2 regions of the Methylobacillus sp. genome follow, and region 2 is predicted to be linked to the other one. Evidence: riboswitches for the same ligand, from Rfam matches in the RefSeq annotation. Region 2 holds a riboswitch; the other holds the start of a gene.
What was found. A riboswitch is a leader RNA that binds a small molecule or an ion and turns the genes downstream of it on or off. The one in region 2 is predicted to bind cobalamin.

Region 1: another riboswitch for cobalamin. It lies ahead of V7Z75_RS07980 (PEP-CTERM sorting domain-containing protein); the one in region 2 lies ahead of V7Z75_RS06865 (TonB-dependent receptor domain-containing protein).

What each region holds. Positions count from the first base shown of each region.
Region 1 covers NZ_DAIUFW010000005.1:291-11,420, forward strand. The annotation lists partial or broken gene V7Z75_RS07965 (epoxyqueuosine reductase QueH) at 1-18, opposite strand, end outside; gene V7Z75_RS07970 (TonB-dependent receptor) at 42-2,096, opposite strand; gene V7Z75_RS07975 (DUF4465 domain-containing protein) at 2,162-2,959, opposite strand; gene V7Z75_RS07980 (PEP-CTERM sorting domain-containing protein) at 2,982-3,806, opposite strand; cobalamin riboswitch at 3,927-4,150, opposite strand; gene V7Z75_RS07985 (LysR family transcriptional regulator) at 4,231-5,121, opposite strand; gene metE (5-methyltetrahydropteroyltriglutamate--homocysteine S-methyltransferase) at 5,225-7,516, shown strand; gene V7Z75_RS07995 (CBS domain-containing protein) at 7,683-8,111, shown strand; gene V7Z75_RS08000 (monovalent cation:proton antiporter-2 (CPA2) family protein) at 8,173-10,026, opposite strand; gene V7Z75_RS08005 (NAD(P)H-dependent oxidoreductase) at 10,026-10,637, opposite strand; gene V7Z75_RS08010 (secondary thiamine-phosphate synthase enzyme YjbQ) at 10,642-11,061, opposite strand.
Region 2 covers NZ_DAIUFW010000004.1:93,622-104,751, reverse strand. The annotation lists gene phoU (phosphate signaling complex protein PhoU) at 1-153, opposite strand, end outside; gene rpiA (ribose-5-phosphate isomerase RpiA) at 273-932, opposite strand; gene ilvA (threonine ammonia-lyase, biosynthetic) at 1,098-2,609, shown strand; gene V7Z75_RS06895 (transcriptional repressor) at 2,662-3,111, opposite strand; gene V7Z75_RS06890 (EVE domain-containing protein) at 3,182-3,640, opposite strand; gene V7Z75_RS06885 (DUF2237 family protein) at 3,707-4,066, shown strand; gene V7Z75_RS06880 (cell division protein ZapA) at 4,316-4,624, opposite strand; gene V7Z75_RS06875 (hypothetical protein) at 4,621-4,821, opposite strand; gene cobO (cob(I)yrinic acid a,c-diamide adenosyltransferase) at 4,975-5,589, shown strand; cobalamin riboswitch at 5,685-5,919, shown strand; gene V7Z75_RS06865 (TonB-dependent receptor domain-containing protein) at 6,170-7,903, shown strand; gene V7Z75_RS06860 (hypothetical protein) at 8,043-8,621, shown strand; gene V7Z75_RS06855 (cobalamin-binding protein) at 8,632-9,447, shown strand; gene cobU (bifunctional adenosylcobinamide kinase/adenosylcobinamide-phosphate guanylyltransferase) at 9,450-9,986, shown strand; gene V7Z75_RS06845 (antibiotic biosynthesis monooxygenase) at 9,991-10,320, shown strand; gene V7Z75_RS06840 (DUF4202 domain-containing protein) at 10,322-10,954, opposite strand; gene V7Z75_RS06835 (RNA-binding S4 domain-containing protein) at 11,078-11,130, shown strand, end outside.

The DNA of each region.
Region 1 (11,130 bases), on a different contig from region 2:
ATCTTGTGAATCGCTCATGTTTTTATTTCTCCCAGCCTGAACTAGAACTTGAATCTGGCCCTGATGAAGCCATTTCTGCCGGGCATCGGGTAATAGGTCTCACGATAACCCAATGTTGTATAAGCCTGGTCAAACAGGTTATTGACCCCTGCCATCAACTCCCATTGCTTGAGGTCGTAACCCAGTGCGGCATCTACCAAGGTGTACGCAGATAATTTAGCAAATGCGGTATTAGTAATGTCGTCGCCGTCATAACGGCTACCGACATAACGCAGGCCCACGCTCAAACTTAACGCTTGCTGTGGCGTCCAGCGCAGGTTGAAGTTGGCTGTCTGGCGTGGCACATGTGGTATATCAGCACCTGAACCATCAAACTTGGGTTGAATATAGGCTGCGTTGAAGTTGGAGAACCACTTGGGACTCATCTGCCATTTGCTTTGGAATTCCAGCCCCTTACGCACGGTAGGTTCATCATAGTTACGATTGACAGCCAGGCCGCCTGCCGCTGGCGGCCCAAAGTAGATTTCATCCTCATTGCGCATCTTGAATAACGTGAGACTTAGAGAGAGCGACTTGTCTGGATCATACCTGACACCGAGTTCAGAAGTCTTACCCTGCTGTGGCTTGAGGTCTGATGAAGAAAGTACCAGTTCATCAATATTGGGGCTGCGAAATTGGCGCGTGACACTGGCAAACAAATCAAAGCTGTTAATGGGTTTCCAGCTCAGTCCAACCTCCGAACCATGATTGCGCCAGTTGCCACCTTGTTGGTTGTCGGAACGGTAGGCATAGGGTGTGCATCCGATGAGAATCGGTGGGAAACCTGGGGTATAACTGCAATTTCTGGCGTACTTCTCATCAGACATCATGGTTCTAAATGTTTCAACGCGCGCGCCCAAGACCAGTGTCACATTGCCAGGGATAACAATACTGTCCTTGATGAACAGGCCACGCCGGTCGAGATCGGCTACTTTACGTTCAGGATGTACTCCTGATAGTTGTATACCTGATAGTCTGGCGTAATCGCCTAACTGACGATTTGCTCCTGTTACTAAGCTATGCTTGAGTGGACCGGTGGAAAATTCCAGATCGTAGCGAAGGCTGTAATCCTTACGTTCCGACTGGATTTGGTCGATTTGCCTATCAATCGGCAAACCAAGATTGGGGCTCATGACATAATCATTGGTGCGTTGCCGTTTGGTTGCTTGCAAGGTTAGCTTGCCGAATTGCTCGAAATCGAGGCTCGCCCCCAAGGTATAACTATCGTCATCTGTCCAGCCCCTATCATTTGGTGTCCGTGTTCCTCTTCGTCCAGATTCGGATCTAAACGCCTCTCTGCTGACATACCCGGTAAACCCATGTTCATCTCGATGGCTGCTAATCCGGAGGTAAAAATCATACAGATCGTTAGGCATCAGGCGGAATTCAATAGCGCCGTTTTTGGAGCGAAGGTCACTGTTCTTGCGGTAACCATCGGTATCAAGTTGACTGAGATTGATGGTGGTTGCCAAGGGGCCAGCCGAAGCCCTTAGATTGCCTCGCAAATCCTGCTGACCAAATGAGCCACGCGTTGCCTCGACGAAACCAGATATTTTCTGACCAGGATAACCACGTTTGGTAATGATGTTGATCACGCCACCAACGGCACCATCACCGTATTCCACGGAGCCACCACCACGCAGGATTTCCACGCGTTCAATCTGCGATAGTGCTATGGTGCTGAAATCAGCTCCTGAAAGGTCGAATTCATTGAGTTTCACCCCATCAATCAATACCAGAACATTGCTGACGGCAGTATCACCCATACCACGGATATCAATACTGGCCTTCTTGTCATTGCCATAAAAGCTTTTAAGGTTAAGTCCAGCTTCGCGACTGAGCAGTTCAGCCACAGAACTATAGGGAGAGCGGGCAATTTCCTCGGAAGTAATCACGCTGACACTATGCGGTAAACCTTTAAAGGCCTCATTATCGTGCATGCCAATTATCTGGATCTCCTCCAGAGTAGCTGTATCTTCTGCGGCGAAACTGGTCAGACTAGGCCCTGTAATCAAGGTCGCGAGCAGCAGTAGGCGAGTGTGATGAGATAGATTCATGATGAGTAAAAAATGAGAACCCGCCACCTAGCTAAGATCGCGGGCTAATGCAATGCCAGGTAAACCTAGCTGCGGCGCTTGCGTGCAACAGCACCCAGCAGGCCCAAGCCTGCCAGCAGCAATGCTGCACTGCTTGACTCAGGCACAGGTGCTGCAACCAGGTTATCCAGCGCAAAGTAGGCAGGAGTATTGATACCCCATTGCGGATGATTGTCGGAAGAGGCTACATTGAATGTGATCTTAGTCACCGCACCCAGGCTGGAAAAATCGACAAACGTCCAGTCCTTGACGATGTAATCCTGACTGTTATCGCTGAAACGGTAATCTGCCAGGTAGAAATCGACAAAACCTGTACTATTGCCGAGCGCATCAAAACCATAGGCAGTCAGCTTGAACCAGTCTTCATCATTCCCACTTACACCGCCAAACATCTTGGCAAAATCATCACCATAGGTCATGGAGAGCGCCGCATAGGTAGTATTGGTGATATAAGCACCCGCTACATTCACCGCGCTATCAAAGGTAATGGTCGGCTGATTGCCAAAGTAGGAGGAGACATAAGCTACCGCATAGCTGGATGACCCATCTGCACCTTCACCTGCAAAAGCGCTGAACTGGTTCAACCAACCTGCTGTTGTGGTATCAGTCTGGTTGGAGTAAGTGAAACCATCCCATGAGCCATACATCTCGTCATAATTGAACTGAAAGCTTCCCAGGCCACTGGTAAATATCTTGTCCGCTCCGTTGTAATTGCTATTCGGGCTAGATAAGAGATCTTCAAATGTGCTGGTAACAGTCGCTGCATTAGCTTGCCCAGCTACCATCAGCCCGGCAATAGCTAGGCTTGTCATGTACTTGTACATATCTTTTCCTTTCCAGAGAGGGTTAAGCTGTCAGATTGCGACGTTGACGACGACGCGCTACTGCAGGCACTACAATCAAGCCTGCCAGCAACATGGCATACGCAGACGGCTCCGGCACGGCTGCTGCAAAGTGGATGACACCCACTGCATCCAAGTCGAAGCCGCCACTACCCCAGGTTGGGAAAGGATCATAGATAGGATTGGGGCCACCGTATTCAGCAGGATAACTATCGAAATAGCTACCATCCCCTACAATGTCGATCAGGCGGACATGGCTGACTGCATTGACATCCAGTCCAGCAATGCCTACCAGATCATCAAGATCAAATGGTGTGCCATAACCTACCTTGTACTTACCAGCCAGATTATGGATATTGGTGGGATCCACCGTACCGTAGCCACTGACAGGATTGGATGTGAAGGAATAGTTAGGAAAACGGAAGAAATTGATACCGTCAGAAGAAACCTCAACGTATGCCAACTCAAGGAAGGTGTCATTGAAAGAATTCTCGAATACGGCAAAGTCATAGCCAGTACCGTTGTAGATCGTGCCACTGAATGTCAGTGTAATGCTGCCGCCATCGCCCAGAGTGACAATATCATAAACGCTGTCCAGACCGGTGCCCGCCGCACCACCCAAGGCATTTTCAGGTGTTTTCCAGGTAGCATCGACGTTAGGGCCTGGATTATAGTTTTCATAACCGGTAGCCCACTGGACGAAACCGGGATCGGTACCAATAATAGCAGTGGATCCAGGCTTGCCTGCAGCTGGTGCAAACGGACCCGCATAGGCCGCACCGCTCAATAGCAAACCTGCCAATGGCAACAAGGCAAAAGTATTACGCATGGTGAATTTTCCCCAAATCTGATGAAATGAAGCTACAAATGGATAAGGAGAAAATAGGCATGAGCCCTGACAGGACGCAGGACGACACTCAAGCACACATCACACTACCCACCGTAGCAAACGTATTACAAGCATCAGGCCGGTCTCCGGGCTTATGAGGATATATCCAGTTCACCTTCCCATGCAGCATTGCACAGTGGCATATCGAACCGGCATGACTCATTTACCGTTGCGGGGGCAGCGTCGGAATTGCACTTCACTATGAACGTGAGATTGCGCACCGAACTTCCCGTTTAACTCCTGACAAAGAACTTGTCAGAAGCACCTAAAGCATTAGCGATACTATCACAACTTCGCTTATTTCATTTACCCGAGACAAGCATCGCTCTCTCTTTGCCCAGGGTATTTAAGCCATATGTATGACTCAGCCCAGAACTTGAATCTGCGCCAATTCGACAAAAGCCTGGACGTAGTCGATATGCATATCCGACTCGCGGATGCCGAGAAAAATCTGCTTGGTGACACCGTCCCTGCCCAGACGCAGCGGCACCACGTCAAACTTGGCCCGATATTCATTGACCAGCCAGCGCGGTAATGCCGCCACGCCACGTCCGCTCGCGACCATCTGCAGCATGATGTCCGTAGTCTCGATCTGCTTGTGACGCTTGGGGTTAATGCCTGCAGGGAGCATGAACTGGGTATAGATATCCAGCCGGTCGATTTCCACGGGATAGGTAATCAGGGTTTCTGCCGCGAGCTGCTCCGGCAGCACGTACTCCGCGCCGCTCAACCTGTGCCGCACGCCCACCACCAGCACCTGCTCGTAATCGAACACCGGCTGGAAATGCAGGCCCGGCTTGTAGAGCGGGTCCGGCGTCACCAGCATGTCGATCTCGTAGCCGAACAATGCGCCTATGCCGCCGAACTGGAATTTCTGCTTCACGTCCACGTCCACATCGGGCCAGGCGGCGAGGTAAGGCGACACTACCTTGAGCAGCCATTGGTAGCAGGGATGGCACTCCATGCCGATGCGCAGCGTGCCGCGCTCTCCCTGAGCGAACTGGCGCAGACGTTCTTCCGCCAATGCCAGTTGCGGCAAGACGCGGTTGGCTACCGCCAGCAGGTATTGCCCGGCCTGCGTCAGGCGCAGACTGCGCCCTTCGCGCAGCCAGATATCCGTGCCCAGTTGCTGCTCCAGCTTCTTCATGCTATGGCTCAGCGCGGATTGCGTCAGGCACATCACATTGGCTGCCGCCGTCAGCGAGCCTTGCTTTTCGACTTCGCGAATGATGGTGAGATGGATTCTATCCAGCATACTGATGAGTTAAATTCATTGAGTGTTGAAATAATACCATTTTTAATCATGTATTGATCGGACTACCATGCTCACATCATAAATTCTGATGAAGGTAATGCACATGGCCACAATTCATAATCTTGGCTTTCCGCGCATTGGCGCCAAACGTGAACTGAAATTCGCATTGGAATCCTACTGGAAGGGCGAATCCTCCCGTGAAGAGTTGAAATCCACTGGCGCCGCCTTGCGCCAGCGCCACTGGGCAGCGCAATCGGACCTCGATCTCGTGCCAGTTGGCGACTTCGCCTTCTACGACCAGGTGCTGGACATGAGCTTCACGCTGGGCAACCTGCCCGAGCGCGTCAAGGATTTCCACGGCGACCAGCTGGACAACTACTTCCGCGTGGCACGCGGCCGCTCCGCCAAATCCGCCGAGGAACATGCCGCTTGCTGCGGCGGCGTCGCCGCGGGCGAAATGACCAAGTGGTTCGACACCAACTACCACTACATCGTGCCAGAATTCAACGCCAATACCGCATTCAAGCTGGACACATCGCGCCTGCTGGAACAATTGGCCGAAGCCAAGGCGCAGGGTGTCAAGGCCAAGCCCGTCATCATCGGGCCGGTGACCTACCTGGCCATCGGCAAAGCCAAGGACGATTCCGACAAGCTGGCCTTGTTGCAGCGCCTGCTGCCTGTCTATGCCGAACTGCTGGAAACCCTGGCGAAGCAAGGCGTTGAATGGGTGCAGATCGACGAACCGATCCTGGTTACCGAGCTCGACGACGGCTGGCAGGATGCGTTTGAAACTGCTTATAGCTACTTCAAGAGCATTCCGGTCAAGCTGTTGCTGGCGACCTATTTTGGTCAATTGCTGGAAAACCGCGCCTTGCTTGCCAGCCTGCCAGTCGCGGGCGTGCATATCGATGCCATCAACGGGCGCGACGACATTGCGCCGCTGCTCGAACTGCTTCCTGCGGACAGAGTTGTATCTCTGGGCGTCATCAATGGCCGCAACATCTGGAAAACCGACCTCAATGCCGTGCTGGATTGGGTAGAGCCGCTGGCGCAACAATTGGGCGAGCGCCTATGGATTGCGCCTTCCTGCTCGCTGCTGCACGTACCTGTGGATCTCGACAGCGAACAACGTCTGGATGAAGAAATCAAGTCCTGGCTGGCGTTTGCCATCCAGAAACTGGCAGAATTGAAGGTATTGGCTACCGCGTTGCGCAGTGGTCGCGCTGCCGTCAAGGCGGAACTCGACGCCAACCAGGCCGCGATCGACGCACGTCGCAATTCGCCGCGCGTGAACAATCCAGCAGTCAAGGCTGCCTTGGGTGAACTGGATGCCAAGCTAGGCCAGCGCAAGAACCCGTATGCCCAGCGCGCGCAAAAGCAGGCAGCTTTGCTGCAATTGCCAAAGTACCCCACGACTACCATCGGCTCATTCCCGCAAACCGCCGATATCCGTCAGGCCCGCAGCCAATTCAAGGCAGGCACGCTGAATGAAATTGCTTACAAGGCCGCCATGCAGCAGGAAATCGAGCGCAGCGTGCGCGAACAGGAAAAGCTGGGCCTGGACGTATTGGTGCACGGCGAAGCCGAACGCAACGACATGGTGGAATACTTCGGCGAGCAACTGGAAGGCTATGCGTTCAGCCAGTTCGGCTGGGTGCAGTCCTACGGTTCGCGCTGCGTGAAGCCGCCCATCCTGTTCGGTGACATCAGCCGCCCGCACCCGATGACCGTGGAATGGATCAAGTATGCGCAATCGCTCACAGCCAAGCCGATGAAGGGCATGCTGACTGGTCCCGTGACCATCCTCAACTGGTCATTCGTGCGCGACGACCAGCCACGCTCCGTAAGCTGCTACCAGCTCGCACTGGCCATCCGCCAGGAAGTGCTCGACCTGGAAAAAGCCGGCGTACACGTGATCCAGATCGACGAGGCTGCCTTGCGCGAAGGCCTGCCGCTGCGTAAATCGCAATGGAAGGAATACCTCGACTGGGCCGTGGAATCGTTCCGCATCACCGCCAACGGCGTGGAAGACGAAACCCAGATTCACACTCATATGTGCTATTCCGAGTTCAACGACATCATTGCTTCGATCGCGGACATGGATGCCGACGTCATCACCATTGAGACCTCGCGCTCGGATATGGAGCTGCTCGACGCGTTCGACAACTTCAATTACCCGAACGAAATCGGTCCTGGCGTTTACGACATTCACTCGCCCAACATACCGACAGAAGAGCACATGGTGCAGCTGATGCAAAAGGCTGCAGAGCGCATCCCTGCCGAGCGCCTGTGGGTAAACCCTGACTGCGGCCTGAAAACCCGCCAGTGGGCAGAGGTGACCCCTGCGCTGACCAATATGGTCGCTGCAGCGAAAACATTGCGCGCCCAGCACTGACCACGCCAGTAGCTTGTGATTGAATCAATATGCCGCGTTCAGCGGCATATTGCATTTCAGGGGTTGGCAGCCGATAACCCGCCATCCATGTCCTGGATATTCATCACGAACGCAATCCAGTGTATATTGACCCCATACTGACAAGAAAACAAAAGGAGGCGCCACCATGAAAACCGTGCGGCAAGTTCTGGACACCAAAGGCAGTACCGTATATTCCGTTGCGCCGGAAAGCCTGATCTATGACGCTTTGCTCCTCATGGCCGAGCACCATATCGGTGCGTTGGCCGTCATGCAGAGAGACAAGCTGGTCGGCATCTTTTCCGAGCGGGATTATGCGCGCGAAGTCGTCCTCAAAGGCAGAACCTCGAGAACCACGACTGTCGGCGACATTATGTCGGCGCAATTGACGACAGTACACCTCGACGATACCGTGGATCATTGCATGAACCTGGTGTCAGGCAAGCGCGTCCGCCACCTGCCAGTGCTGGAAGATGACAAGCTGGTCGGCCTGCTCTCCATTGGCGATCTGGTGAAGGAAACCATCGCCTACCAGGAGTTTCTCATCCAGCAACTGGAAAACTATATCCAGAGCTAAAGCAACTCATCAAGCTCTCCTGGCGTTGCTGCTCTCCTTGCTGTGTTGTGGCAATTGCTGCTCAAGAGGGCTTGGAGCCACTTGACGCGTCCGGGCCTTCCCAGACATTGTGATTGCGGCTATCCGTCACCTCTTCCATTTCCCGCGCCAGCATCCGCTGCAAATCCTGGCGGGTGCGCACCGTGTAGGAAACCACTTCCTGCATATTGGTGTGGATAGGCTGCAATTCCCGCGTCATTTTCTCATCACCCTGTCGGAACCGCCAGGCGGCGCTATATGCCTGGTACGGTGTATAGCCCATTTCGCACAATGCCTTCTCGCCCAGATGCACCGCTGAGAAGAAAGTTTCACGGACGCAATCAATTCCCATATCCATATAGTCGAATACATAGGTACGGTTGCGCGCGCGGGCCAAAATTCTGACTTCGGGATAATGCTGGCGCACATACCGCGCCGTTTCCAACGCATCTTCGGCATTGTCTATCGCCAGTATCAAGAGCCGCGCTTTGGCGATGCCTGCCGCGCGCAATACATCGGGCCTGGTAATGTCGCCGTAATAGGCGCGATAACCGAAGCTGCGCATCAGCTCGATCTGGTTGGGATCGTGCTCGATCACCGTCGGCACAATTCCGGCACTGGTCAACAAACGGGTGATAACCTGCCCCACCCTGCCGAACCCGGCAATGATAACGGGCCGTGCCTCCTCAAATTCGTCATGCTGCCGGTTCTTGCGATGCTGCTTCAGCCTGCGCCGATAGCCATACTGAAAAAGCAGCAATAATAACGGCGTGGTGACCATGGATAACGCCACCACGGAGTTAAGCAACGCGCTATGCCCGGCGCTGATGACCTTGGCCTCGACCGCCGTGTTGAAAATCACAAAAGCGAACTCGCCTATCTGCGACAAGGTCACCGCAAACATCATGCTGCCAGCATTCGCCTGACCGAATATCCGTGCCAAGCCGAACAGTAACGCCAGCTTGACCAGCACAATAGCCAATGCCAGCCCGATAATCAGCCCTGGCTGCTGCAACACCATGTCCAGGTTGACCGACATGCCCACAGAAATGAAAAACAGCCCCAGGAGCAAACCTTTGAAAGGCTCGATATCCAGTTCCAACTCCTGGCGGTATTCCGAATCCGCGAGCAGCACTCCGGCAATGAATGCTCCCAAAGCCATGGATAAACCGACCAGTGTCATGAGAATGGAAACGCCGATGACCAGGAACAAGGCAAAGGCGATGAATATTTCCCGTAGCCCGGTGTTGGCGATATAGCGCAGCACCGGGCGCAGCAGGTATTGCCCGCCCAGTATCAGCAACACCACCAGTCCAATGGCCTTGAGAATCGCCAGCCAGTCCATATGTACGCCATGCGAGGTATGCGCCCCTGGAGCGATAACCAGCAGCAGGATCATGATGGGAATAACCGCCAGATCCTGGAAAAGCAGGACGGCAAACGAGGCTCGCCCTGCCGGCCGGTTCAATGCCCCCTGCTCGGCAAGAATCTGTATCGCAATTGCGGTGGAAGACATGGCAATCCCCATGCCTGCCACCAACGAGAACCGCCAATCCAGGCCAAAGACCACGCCCAACCCATATACCAAGCCAGTAGTGAGCAAGACTTGCAAACCACCCATACCGAAAATCGGCAGGCGCAACTCCATGAGCTTGTCCGGCTCGATCTCCAGCCCGATCAGGAACAGCATCATTACCACGCCGAACTCGGAAAAATGCATCACCGTCTCGGTGTTCCCGACCAAGCCCAGCCCCCAGGGGCCGATGACGATTCCAGCAAACAGGTATCCCAACACGGAGCCGAGGCCAATGCGGCGGAACACAGGCACGGCCAGCACCGCCGCACCGAGATAGATAGCGCTTTCCAGCAATAGGGCAGGAATCTGGGTGTCCGCCATCAGCTTGCTTTCATGTCATTATCCGGCGCCAGATACTTCGCCTCTTCCGCCTGCAAGCTATCTACCACTGGCGGCCAATCGCCTGCCGCCAACCGATCAAGCCAGATAGCATAACTTGCCGCTTGATCCTGCAAAGCCTCATCGCTGAGAGTATCCGCCGCCTGGATGAGAAAAGGTTGCAGATAGTGCATATTGCATAGCCTCGCCGTCTGTTCGAAAGGTCGCAACAGCTCGGCCATGGAAAAATGGTTATAGCCACGGCGCTGGTAGACGACTTCCGACCCCGCTGCAGAAACAACCTGCACCCAGGCCTTGCCCGACAAATGTGTGGTTTCACCATAAGCCCAGCCGTAGCGCAGCACGGTATCCAGCCAGCTTTTCAGCAAAGCCGGGCATGAATACCAATATAAAGGGTGCTGGAACACCAGCACGTCATGCTCATTCACTAATGCCTGCTCATGCGGCACATCAATCATCTGCTCAGGATAAGCGGCATAAAGATCATGCACCCGCACGCACTCGCAGCGACGGGCAGCCTCAAGCAGCGCCCGGTTGATACGCGAGTTTTCCAGCATGGGATGTGCCAGAATCACCAGCACGCGCTTGTTCAAACGCTCATTCCCCGATGATTTTCACGAGTACGCGCTTATTGCGGCGGCCATCGAACTCTCCATAGAAAATCTGCTCCCACGGACCAAAATCCAGGCGGCCTTCCGTCACCGCGACCACGACTTCACGGCCCATGATCTGGCGCTTCATGTGCGCATCGGCATTGTCCTCGCCGGTATCGTTATGGCGATAGTTGCGAATGGGCTCGTGCGGCGCCAGGCGCTCCAGCCATTCACGATAATCATGATGCAGGCCGGATTCATCATCGTTGATGAACACGCTTGCAGTGATATGCATCGCATTCACCAGCACCAGCCCTTCACGCACGCCGCTTTCGCGCAAACAGATTTCGACTTCATGGGTAATGTTGATGAACGCCACGCGCGACGGCGCATTGAACCACAGCTCTTTACGGTAACTTTTCATGGGTCCTGCCTTAAAAAATAGTCAACCGGGAAATTATAGCCTGCCGCTGTTGTCATTGGACGAGCCGAA
Region 2 (11,130 bases):
AATCACCTTGTCCGCCAGGGTGAGGTTGACGGTAATAAGTGCTTCCAGCGCATTGACGATCTGTTGCTCTACCAAACCGCCCATTTCCAGCACTTTGGCACGGACTGATTCCAGTTCGGCATCATACTGCTTGGAGGTATGTTCTAATTGCATAACGTGATCCCTTCCGTGAATAAACTTGGCCGGGTTTTGCATACCCGGCCAAAGTGATTGAGTCAACGTTGTAGTCTAATTGCCGATTATGACAATTTCATGTTGAACTGAAGCGCTGTTTATTTCGCTGTCATGGTCTTGACGCCGTCAGCGGTCGCCAGCAGCAAGACATTGGCTGGACGGGCCGCAAACAGGCCATTGGTAACTACGCCGACGATGGCGTTAATCTTGGCTTCCATCGCTACAGGATCGGTGATGGTCAAGCCATGCACATCCAAGATAACGTTGCCGTTATCGGTGGTGAAGTCGCGCAGCTTGGGCTGACCGCCCAGCTTGACCAGTTCGCGCGCCACATAGGCCTGTGCCATGGGGATGACTTCCACGGGCAGCGGGAATTTACCTATCACGGATACCAGCTTGCTCTGGTCGCAGATACAGATGAAATCCTTGGCGCAGGCCGCCACGATCTTTTCACGGGTCAAAGCGCCGCCGCCGCCCTTGAGCATGTGCATGTGCTCGGTGATTTCATCCGCGCCGTCGACATAGATATCCATGCCGTCCACGTCATTGAGGTCAAATACCTTGATGCCATGTCCGCGCAGGCGCTGGGCAGTGGCTTCGGAGCTGGCAACCGTGCCTTCGATGCGATCCTTGACCTTGGCCAGCTCATCAATGAAAAAATTGGCGGTGGAGCCAGTGCCCACCCCAATGATGCCGCCCTTTACATATTCCACGGCTGCCTTGGCAACCTGTTGCTTTAATTCGTCTTGTGTAGCCATTATTAAAACCTTTATTTACTGGTGACCTGATCGGGGTAGAAGCCGCATGAAGCAACCCAGCATTTTGCAGACCCCATGTTTTCTTTATAATTCAGATTCTTTCGAATCAAGCCCCTTAATCATACACTGCCGTATCTCATAGTGCAGCCTTGGACAGCGTCCCTCATGAAAATCGACTATCTGCAGAAAATCAAATCCGCCCATGTTTATGACGTGGCGAGCAAAACCCCGCTGGACCTCCTGTCCAATATTTCCCGCCGCATCCAGAATCAGGTATTGCTCAAGCGCGAGGATATGCAGCCGGTGTTTTCATTCAAGCTGCGCGGCGCTTACAACAAGATGGCGCAGCTTTCAACGGAAGCGCTGTCACATGGTGTGATTACGGCTTCTGCGGGCAACCATGCGCAAGGGGTGGCGCTGGCTGCCAAGAACGCAGGCTGCCGCGCGGTGATCGTCATGCCAGTCACCACGCCTGACATCAAAGTGGATGCGGTGCGCAACCGCGGCGGCGAGGTAGTGCTGGCCGGAGAGTCCTATACCGATTCCTACAACCATGCATTGCAATTGATGGAAGAGCAGCAGTTGACGTTCGTGCATCCGTTTGACGACCCTGACGTGATCGCAGGGCAAGGCACCGTGGCGGTAGAAATCCTGCAGGATAACCCGGGCCCGATCGAGGCTATTTTCTGCCCTGTCGGCGGCGGCGGGCTGATCGCTGGCGTAGCTGCTTATGTCAAGGCGGTAAGGCCTGAAATCAAGGTGATCGGTGTTGAGGTGAACGATGCCAACGCCATGACGGTCTCCTTGCAGAAAGGCGAACGTATTACTCTTGACCAGGTGGGCTTGTTTGCCGATGGCAAGGCGGTCAAGCTGGTGGGGGAGGAAACTTTCCGCCTGTGCCAACAATATGTCGATGAAATGATTTTGGTGGACAATGATGCCATCTGCGCCGCGATCAAGGATGTGTTCGAGGATACCCGTGCGATCCTGGAGCCGACCGGCGCGCTGGCGCTGGCTGGGCTTAAGGCTTATGCGCAGCAGCATGGTTTGCAGGACAAAACCCTGGTTGCCATTGCTTCCGGGGCTAACATGAGTTTCGATCGCCTGCGTTTCGTGGTAGAGCGTGCCGAGATCGGTGAAAAGCGCGAAGCGGTGTTGGCAGTCACTATCCCCGAAACGCCTGGTTCATTCAAGAAATTCTGTCGCTTGATCGGCAATCGCAACATCACCGAGTTCAATTACCGCTATGCCGATGCGCAATCTGCCCATATCTATGTCGGTATCGCCATTCACGACCCCAGCGAATCCAGCAAGCTGGTCGCGCAATTGCAGGAGCATGGCTTGCCCGCGCTGGACCTGAGCGACAACGAAGTGGCGAAGCTGCACCTGCGCCATCTGGTGGGTGGACATGCGCCGCAGGCGGAGCATGAACAGGTCTATCGCTTCGAGTTTCCCGAACGGCCAGGCGCATTGATGAATTTCCTTGATAACATGCGACAGGACTGGAATATCAGCCTGTTTCATTACCGCAACCATGGCGCGGATTATGGACGAGTGCTGGCGGGTATGCAGGTGCCGCCAAGAGAGGAAAAGGAATTTGCTGAATTCCTGCAGAACCTGGGGTATCCGTATTGGGCAGAAAACGATAATCCTGCCTACAAGTTATTTTTGGGATAGAAACCAAAAAGCCCGCTGAAAGCGGGCTTTTTTATTGGCCAAACGGGAGGGATTACCTCTTGTCGACAAGCGGAGTGCCGTAGGCGGTGATGTCGTAATCGGTCAGCTCATAACCCAGTTCACGCACAATTACCTTGAGGCGCTCCTCGATGCCTAGATCATAGAATTCCCGTACTTCGCCGGTGCTGGTGCTGACCAAGTGGCCATGGTGTTCTTCGCCATCGTTCAGCTCATACACGGCTTTGTTGTTGCCCAATTGGCTTTTCTTCAGCAAACCGGTCTGCTCGAATTGTGCCAGCACACGGTAAACCGTTGCCAGGCCGAATTCAGAATGCTCGGTGATCAAGATACGGTATACATCTTCAGCAGCCAAGTGACGCTGTTCGCTGTTGCGGAAGATATCCAGCACCTTAAGCCGCGGTAAGGTGATTTTCAGGCCACTGTTTCTCAAATCCTGATGCGGATCTGCTATTCCGTCATCTCTTTTTGTAACCACTATCATCTCTCCTTGTAATTGAAACCTGACGCTGCGATAGCATATCATGCATCGCGCTGCTGTCGCGGAATGAACGTCAGGCAAGCAGTTTTATAATAAATTCCCAATCCTTGGGATCCACCGGCGTGATTGAGAGCCGGTTACCACGCTGCAGGATACGCAGATTCTGCAATTCAGGAATTTCACGCATCTGTTTCAGGCTCAATAACCGGGTCTTGCGCACCAGCTTGATATCCACATTGAACCAGCGCGGAGTCTCGGGCGTGGCCTTGGGGTCATAATACTTGTGTCCTTCGATGAATTGCAGGCGGTCAGGATAAGCCAGCTTGCACACCTCGGCGATACCGACGATACCAGGTTCCGCGCAGTTGGAATGATAAAACAGGATTCCATCGCCAAGCTGCATCTGGTCACGCATGAAGTTGCGCGCCTGGTAATTGCGCACGCCATACCAATCCACTGATTGGTCGGGGAATGATGCCAGGTCATCAATCGATACATCCGAAGGCTCTGATTTCATCAGCCAGTAACGCATGAAATTCTCAAATCAACACAGATTCCGTATCATAACCCGAGTCAATTGAATTTCAGAATCCACAGCATGGCCCGCAACGTCCTTGGTACCACATTACAACCTTGCAGCATGGACCCCGTTACCGGCTTCACCCGCAGCGGCAGCTGCGTCACCGGCCCGGAAGACATCGGCAGTCATACGGTTTGCGCAATGATGACAGAAGAGTTTCTGGCCTTCGCGTTTTCCAAAGGCAACGACCTCAGTACCCCAAGGCCTGAATATGGTTTTCCTGGACTGGAGGCAGGTGACCGCTGGTGTTTATGCGCTTCGCGTTGGTATGAGGCAGCTGAGGCTGGTTATGCCCCGCCGGTGATCCTTGAGGCAACCCATGAGCGGGCGCTGGAAGTAGTCAGCCTTGCTGACCTGGAATATCACGCCCTGAGATAGGGCTTGGAAGGAGTTCCCCGCAAATGTCATCCGGACCGGCATCCTGAACCTGTACGGTTCAAGTGGTAGCGACCTAAAGCTGCGTCAGGTACACCCGCATCGGAGCGCGCACATAGCTGCTTAACAGACCGAAACCTAAGCCAAATTTATGGTTCAAGGAATCTATGGCCCGGACAACACCGCAGGGAACAAGGGGAAGAAGCCGGAGTCATCCAGCTTCTTGTAACTTATGGCAGAGGCAATGCCTAATTAAAACAGTTGGTTTTGTTCCTCGCCAACCACGGCATCAATCTGTTCCTGCATGGAAGTGATTCTACGCTTGAAATCACCAATGTCAAAACCGCCGATGTTGGCGGTCAGCAATTCATGGGCAATATTGAGCGCCGCCATGATGGCAATCTTCTCGGCGCCCACCACCTTGCCGGTATCGCGGATTTCACGCATCTTCTTGTCGAGATAATCGACGGAGCGTAACAATGCTTCCCGCTCCTCGTCGGAACAGGCAATTGTCAGCTCGCGCCCCATGATGCTGACATCGACGCCACGCACATTGCTCATACACTATCCTCCGGCAGGCGTTCGATCAGGGTTTGCAGCTTGCGGCTGGCAAGCTCGATATTGTCCTGCAATTGTTTATTGTCATCCTGGGAGCGTGTAAGCTCTTGACGGAGTTCAAGATTTTCGGCTCGCAGCATTTGGCATAATGAAATGAGCTGCGCGAGCTTTTCTTCCAACGTGATCAAATCAGCATTCATGGCGCCACTATAATTGCAAAATCAATCCATGGTCAACTGCGCATAAGAATTTATGACGTGATTACAACACCTTATATCAAAAACCTGTTTTGCCATGTTAAGGTGCGCAACCTTGGAAATTTATCTATACAACCCTCACCCTAGACTAAGTCCATGACAGAACAGAACCCTTCGGACCGCAACCAGCGCCACGCCGAAAGAATGACGCGTCAGAAAGCCATTATCGATGCCAAGATTGCGGCTGCGCAGATCGAGCGTGGTTTGCTTCTGGTCAACACCGGTAACGGCAAGGGAAAGTCCACTGCAGCTTTCGGACTACTCGCCCGCGCGCTTGGGCATGGCATGAAGGCCGTGGTGGTGCAGTTCGTCAAAGGACGGTCGGATACTGGAGAAGAAGCCTTTTTCCGTCAACAGCCTAATGTGGCCTGGCATGTGATGGGTGAAGGCTTCACCTGGGAAACCCAGAACCGTGATCGCGACATTGCCGCTGCCAAGCAAGGCTGGCGCGAGGTCCAGGCAGCTCTACGGGATGCCAGTGTGGGCGTGGTCATTCTCGATGAGCTCAATATCGTCCTCAAATATCATTATCTGGATCTGCAGGAAGTGCTTGCCGACATTGCAGCGCGTCCTGCGATGCAGCATGTAGTGGTTACCGGACGCGGCGCACTGCCTGAGCTGATTGCCCAGGCTGATACCGTGAGCGAAATGACATTGGTCAAGCACGCGTTCAATAGTGGAGTGCAGGCCATGCCTGGTGTGGAATGGTAGGGCCGTCTTAGTCAGAATTTTCCTGCTGGTGAATGGCTGCTGATGAGGCAGCCCGCCTCTATCGCTCACGTTCATTCCTGGGCCAATTCAAGTATAATGCGCGCCAGTTGTCAGGTGCCTGACCATCTGCTGCAAGGCGGGTGCAAGGGTGAAACTGGGAAGCAGGTGCGTTTTTTGATGCAAAACAATGCCTGCGCTGCCCCCGCAACGGTAAGCGAGTCATGTCTGCCACGATGCCACTGTGACAAAACACAAGTCATGGGAAGGCGGGAGACATCTGAGTGATCTTAACTCGCAAGCCCGGAGACCGGCCTGATACAAACATTGGAAAACCGCGGGGTGACGGTCTGTAATTCCTGGCAATTCCATTGCCCGGCATCATTGCCATTTTTCTTTGGTTTTCCTGAATTTTGTCCTGCATGCGGGGCCGCATGCACTTCAAGGAAGCCACATGAAAAAACTTACTATTGCGAGCCTGGTCAGTCTCGCTTTTCCCGCTGTTGTCTGGGCGGAGCCTGTCGTGACGCTGGATGAGGATGTCGTCGTCACTGCCAGCCGAATTCCGCAAGAACGCAAAGCCGTGATCGGCGATGTCAGCGTCATCGAAACCGCCGATATTGCGCGCGCGGGTCAGAGCACGTTGCTGGAATTGCTGCAAACCCAGCCTGGCATTGAAATTTCCCATAATGGTGGCGCTGGCAAGAGTGGCTTCTTATTTATGCGTGGCACCAATTCCAACCATGTCATTGTGTTAGTCGATGGTATACGTATCAATTCCGGGACAGATGGCACAACCGCTTTAGAGAATATTCCTGCTGCCCAAATTGAGCGTGTTGAAATCCTGCGCGGCCCGGCTTCCAGCCTATACGGTCAAGATGCCATTGGCGGTGTAATCCAGATTTTCACTAAACAGGGCAAAGGTGCGCCGCGCTTCTATGCTTCTGCTGGTTATGGTTCCTATAACACCAAAACTGCAGATGCTGGTTTCAGTGGTCGCGTAGGCGATACTAGCTTTGCACTGAATGTTTCTAGCTATGATACTGATGGTTTTTCCGCACTGAGAACCCATAGCTCTTGGCGTAAAGATCATGACGGCTATCGTAACCTTGCTGTGAATGGTTCACTGAGCTATCAGATTGTTTCTGGCCACAGTGTGGGTATCCAGTTTTTTTCCAGCGAAGGCCATAACCGCTATGACAACCTATTCAGCTCGGTACCTTTTTCCAATCACAATATGACAAGACAACTTGGCTATTCCATTTTCAGTCGCAACCAGTTTACCGAGAGCTGGCATTCGACCATCCGCATAGGTGAGGGCCGTAACGATGCTACAGACTATGATGCGGATTATGGCAAAACCTACTTTGATACCAAGCAACGTCAGATCTCTTGGCAGAATGATATTACTTTGCCTATGGGCACTCTGACCTTGTTATATGACAGGCTGGAACAGCGACTGGATTCCACCACTCAATATGACAAAACCAGCCGCGATAATGATGGTTATGCCGCGATTTACTCGCTGAGCCAAGGCGCGCATTCCGCACAACTCAGTTATCGCGTTGATCATAACTCGCAATACGGTACTAACGATACCGGCAATATTGGGTATGGCTACCAGATCAGCGATGCATGGCAAGTGACTGCCAATTATGGCAGTGCTTTCCGCGCTCCATCCTTCAACCAGCTATACTGGCCTGCGCATCCCATTTTTGGAAGAAGCAGCAATCCCAATCTTGAGCCAGAAAAGTCGGATAGTGTGGAAGCCAGTGTGCGTTACAACGACAAACAGACCAGTTTTTCTGCCACGGTTTATGAAAACAGGGTACGTAATCTGATTGTCTATGACTCAGCTATATTTGCCTCCAACAATATTGATCGCGCCAAAATTCAAGGCCTGACATTAGCGGGTAGTCATCAGTGGAATGCCTGGACATTACGCGGTAATGTAGATATTCAATCTCCACGTAATGATGAAAACGATAAGTTGTTGCAATTGCGCGCCAACCGTCATGGCAGCCTGAACCTGTCTTATCAGTTGGACAAACTGCGCATAGGCGGTGAAGTGGTGAGTTCTTCCGCAAGATATAACGATGTGGCGAATACTGTTCGACTGGGGGGATACACCTTATTCAATATGGTGGCCGAGTATCAGGTCAACCCTGAATGGAGACTGCTAGCACGAGCTAACAACATCTTCGATAAGAATTATGCATTAGCCAAGATTGTTGATACGATGAATAACATTGCTGAATACTACAATACCCCCGGCTCCAACGTATTCTTCAGCGTCAGTTACACGCCTCAACCATAAGCCGTTACCGGCATTTGCCCGGAAAGAGCTTGAATAGTAAACAGTCTGGCCGGCTTTTTGCCGGCGGGCTGTTTTCTTATTCTGGGCAGGCGTGCGGTGTTATCATCTTGGCTTTATATCTACATATTTTATTTTCGATATGAATATCCAATCCAATCGACATTTCCTGTTGCAACAGGGCGGCATTGCCATGCTGCTGTTTTTCTTCATGCTGCTCACGCGTGGCGGCCATGCAATGACCAGTGTGGCTTTGCCGGATGCCAGCCTGGCGGTATTTCTGCTGGGTGGCATGTTGTTGTGGCGTGCTGGTTGGTTTGTGCTGTTCTTCATCATTGCCGCCATTATTGATTTCGGCGCTGCCGCGCTGGATCCCTATCAGGGTTTTTGCCTCACGGATGGCTATTGGGGCCTGATTCTGGCCTATGGCGCGATGTGGCTGGGCGGACGCTGGCTGAGCAAGCAGCCGGATGCTTTTTCTCTCGTGCGCTATGTGCCGGTTACGCTGGTAACCACTGTGATGGCGTTCGTGATTTCCACCCAGACCTATTACCTGTTCTCGGGCCGGTTCCCCAATAATGGGCTGCACGAGACTATACAGCATGGCTGGAATTACCTACCGGTCTACCTGGGCTATTCCATGATGTATTTCGCCATCGTTTGGGCTGGCGTGCATCTGTTCCGCTACATCCGCGCGCACCGCGCCAAGGCAAACGCCTGAAATATCGGTAATGAAAGGCCCGCAACGCATTGCCTGCCTGACGGCGGAAACCACGGAAGTGCTGTACCTGCTGGGAGAGCAATCCCGTATTGTCGGCATTTCCGGCTTTACTACCCGTCCGGCAATCGCCCGCAAGGAAAAGCCCCGGATATCGGCATTCAGCACGGCCAATATCGACAAGATTCTTGCATTGCGGCCCGACCTGGTGCTGGCGTTTTCTGATCTGCAGACCAATATCGTTGCCGAGCTGGTGCGGATTGGGGTGGAAGTGCATGTGTTCAATCAGCGTTCGGTGCAAGGCGTTCTGGACATGATTGCCACGCTGGGCGCATTGACGCATGCCAATGACCGTGCGGCTGCCTTGATCGAAAGCCTGCAACAGACCATGCGCCAGGTGGCAGACACTGCCAGCTACCTGCCTCGAGCGCCCAGGGTCTATTTCGAAGAATGGAATGAACCGTTGATCAGCGGTGTTCAGTGGGTGGGCGAGCTGATAGAAATTGCTGGCGGGACGGATTGCTTTGCCGAACTGTCAGCCTTCAAGTCCGCCAAGGACCGCATTATTGCCGATCCTGCCATAGTCATCCAGAAGCAGCCAGATATCATTATTGGTTCCTGGTGCGGCAAGAAATTCCAGCCGGAGCAGGTGCTGGCGAGGCCGGGCTGGGATGCTATCCCTGCTGTGCAAGCCGGGCAGATATATGAAATCAATGCCGATGATATCCTGCAGCCCGGCCCTTCTCTCATACAGCATGGCTTGAAGCAGTTGCAAACCATCATCCAGCGCTGGGGCGTGCAGCAGGCGCACAGCAAGCACTGGAGTTGAACATGAACGCACATGACCACCACCTGATTCTTGGCGGCGCACGCTCGGGCAAGAGTGCCTACGCGGAAAAACTTGCCAGCGAAAGTGGGCTGGAAGTCATTTATATCGCCACCGCGCAGGTATATGACAGCGAATTCGGCAAACGTGTCAGTCATCACCAACAACGCCGTCCGGTGCACTGGCAGACCGTGGAAGTGCCGCACAAGCTGGCGGAAACACTCCAAGCGCAAGCTGCGCCTGGGCGCTGCTTGTTAGTGGACTGCCTGACCTTGTGGCTGGCGCAATGCATCTGCCCGGAGTGCGCACCGCCGGAAGGCGTGGATTGGCAGGCAGAGCGCAGCGCCTTGCTGGAAGCATTGCCTGGCCTGCCGGGAAAAATACTGTTTGTCAGCAATGAAGTCGGCATGGGCATCGTGCCGCTGGGGGAAATCAACCGCCAGTTCCAGGATGAAGCCGGGCGGCTCAACCAGGCGGTGGCTTCACTCTGCAATAAGGTCAGCTTTATTGCGGCTGGCTTGCCGTTGGCCTTGAAAGAATAAGGGGATGTTTTCTGCCACCTTTATTTTTGAGAAAAAGCAACTTGATGAGCGTTTTCATTGGCTGGATGAGGAAATAGCTATTTTTGCGCGACAAACTACCGGCTATGCCGGGGAAGAGGCTTGGGAAAATCCACAGAATGGGCGTATCTGTACCGTGTATTACTGGACGGAAATGACCGGCCTGCATGAACTCATGCAACACCCTAAGCATCTTGAAGCCAAAGCCGCGCAGGGTGCGTGGCTAAATGGCTACCAAGTGGTCATTTCCCAAGTGGTGCGTGCCTACAATGACAACACGCTGGAGCATCCGCTCAAAGACTGGAAAGTCGACTGATTCAACCGGCGGTGGGTATCCATCCGCCTTCTGTCATGACTTCCTGAATCAATGGCACCAAAGCTTGCGGTAGCTTTATCTGCGTCAATAAGGCTTGATGCCCGGCTGGTGAAACCTTGCGCAAGGTCTTGTGCAGAATATCTTTCCATTTGGCTACATCGTATTCAGGATGCTGGCCGACAAATTCTTCCAGATAGTGCTCGACAAACACCATTACGATCACATCTTCCAATAGCTGCATCTCGGCATTTGCCAGCGGCGCATCCTTGCTGACCAGCGCCGCTACGCTGTCCATGGTTTCAGTGTCGTATCCGGCCTGCTGCATGATCTCGCGCGCCACTTGGGCGTGATATTCCTTGAGCTTGCGCCGCCATTGATGATAGCCGGGCTTGGTCATCGGGTAAGCTTCGCGCGGCAGGGTCCAGCGCTCGATATGCTGGCAGCGTGCTGCCAGTTGCACAGCCTCGGATGCCTGTGGCGCATAGCGTTGCAGCATCTCCGACATGCGTTGCGCATAAGCCAGCTCTTTGGGAACAGCAATGCCATTGACGAGCGACTGGTTGGGATCCCTGGCGTTACGCGCGTCAAATGCGGCAATTGCCTGGGAAAAACGAGGCTCTGTTTGTGGAAGCATCTGCATATCGCACCTGAACAAATGAATGTGACAACATTTTACGCGAAAGCACCCTTGCCCTCATTTCTTGCCCCGATAAAACATGGTCTAATCGCGGGCATTCAATCATCACAGAGATAAACCATGGAATTTACGTTACGCGGTGACTATATCGAGCTTTGCAACCTGCTCAAACT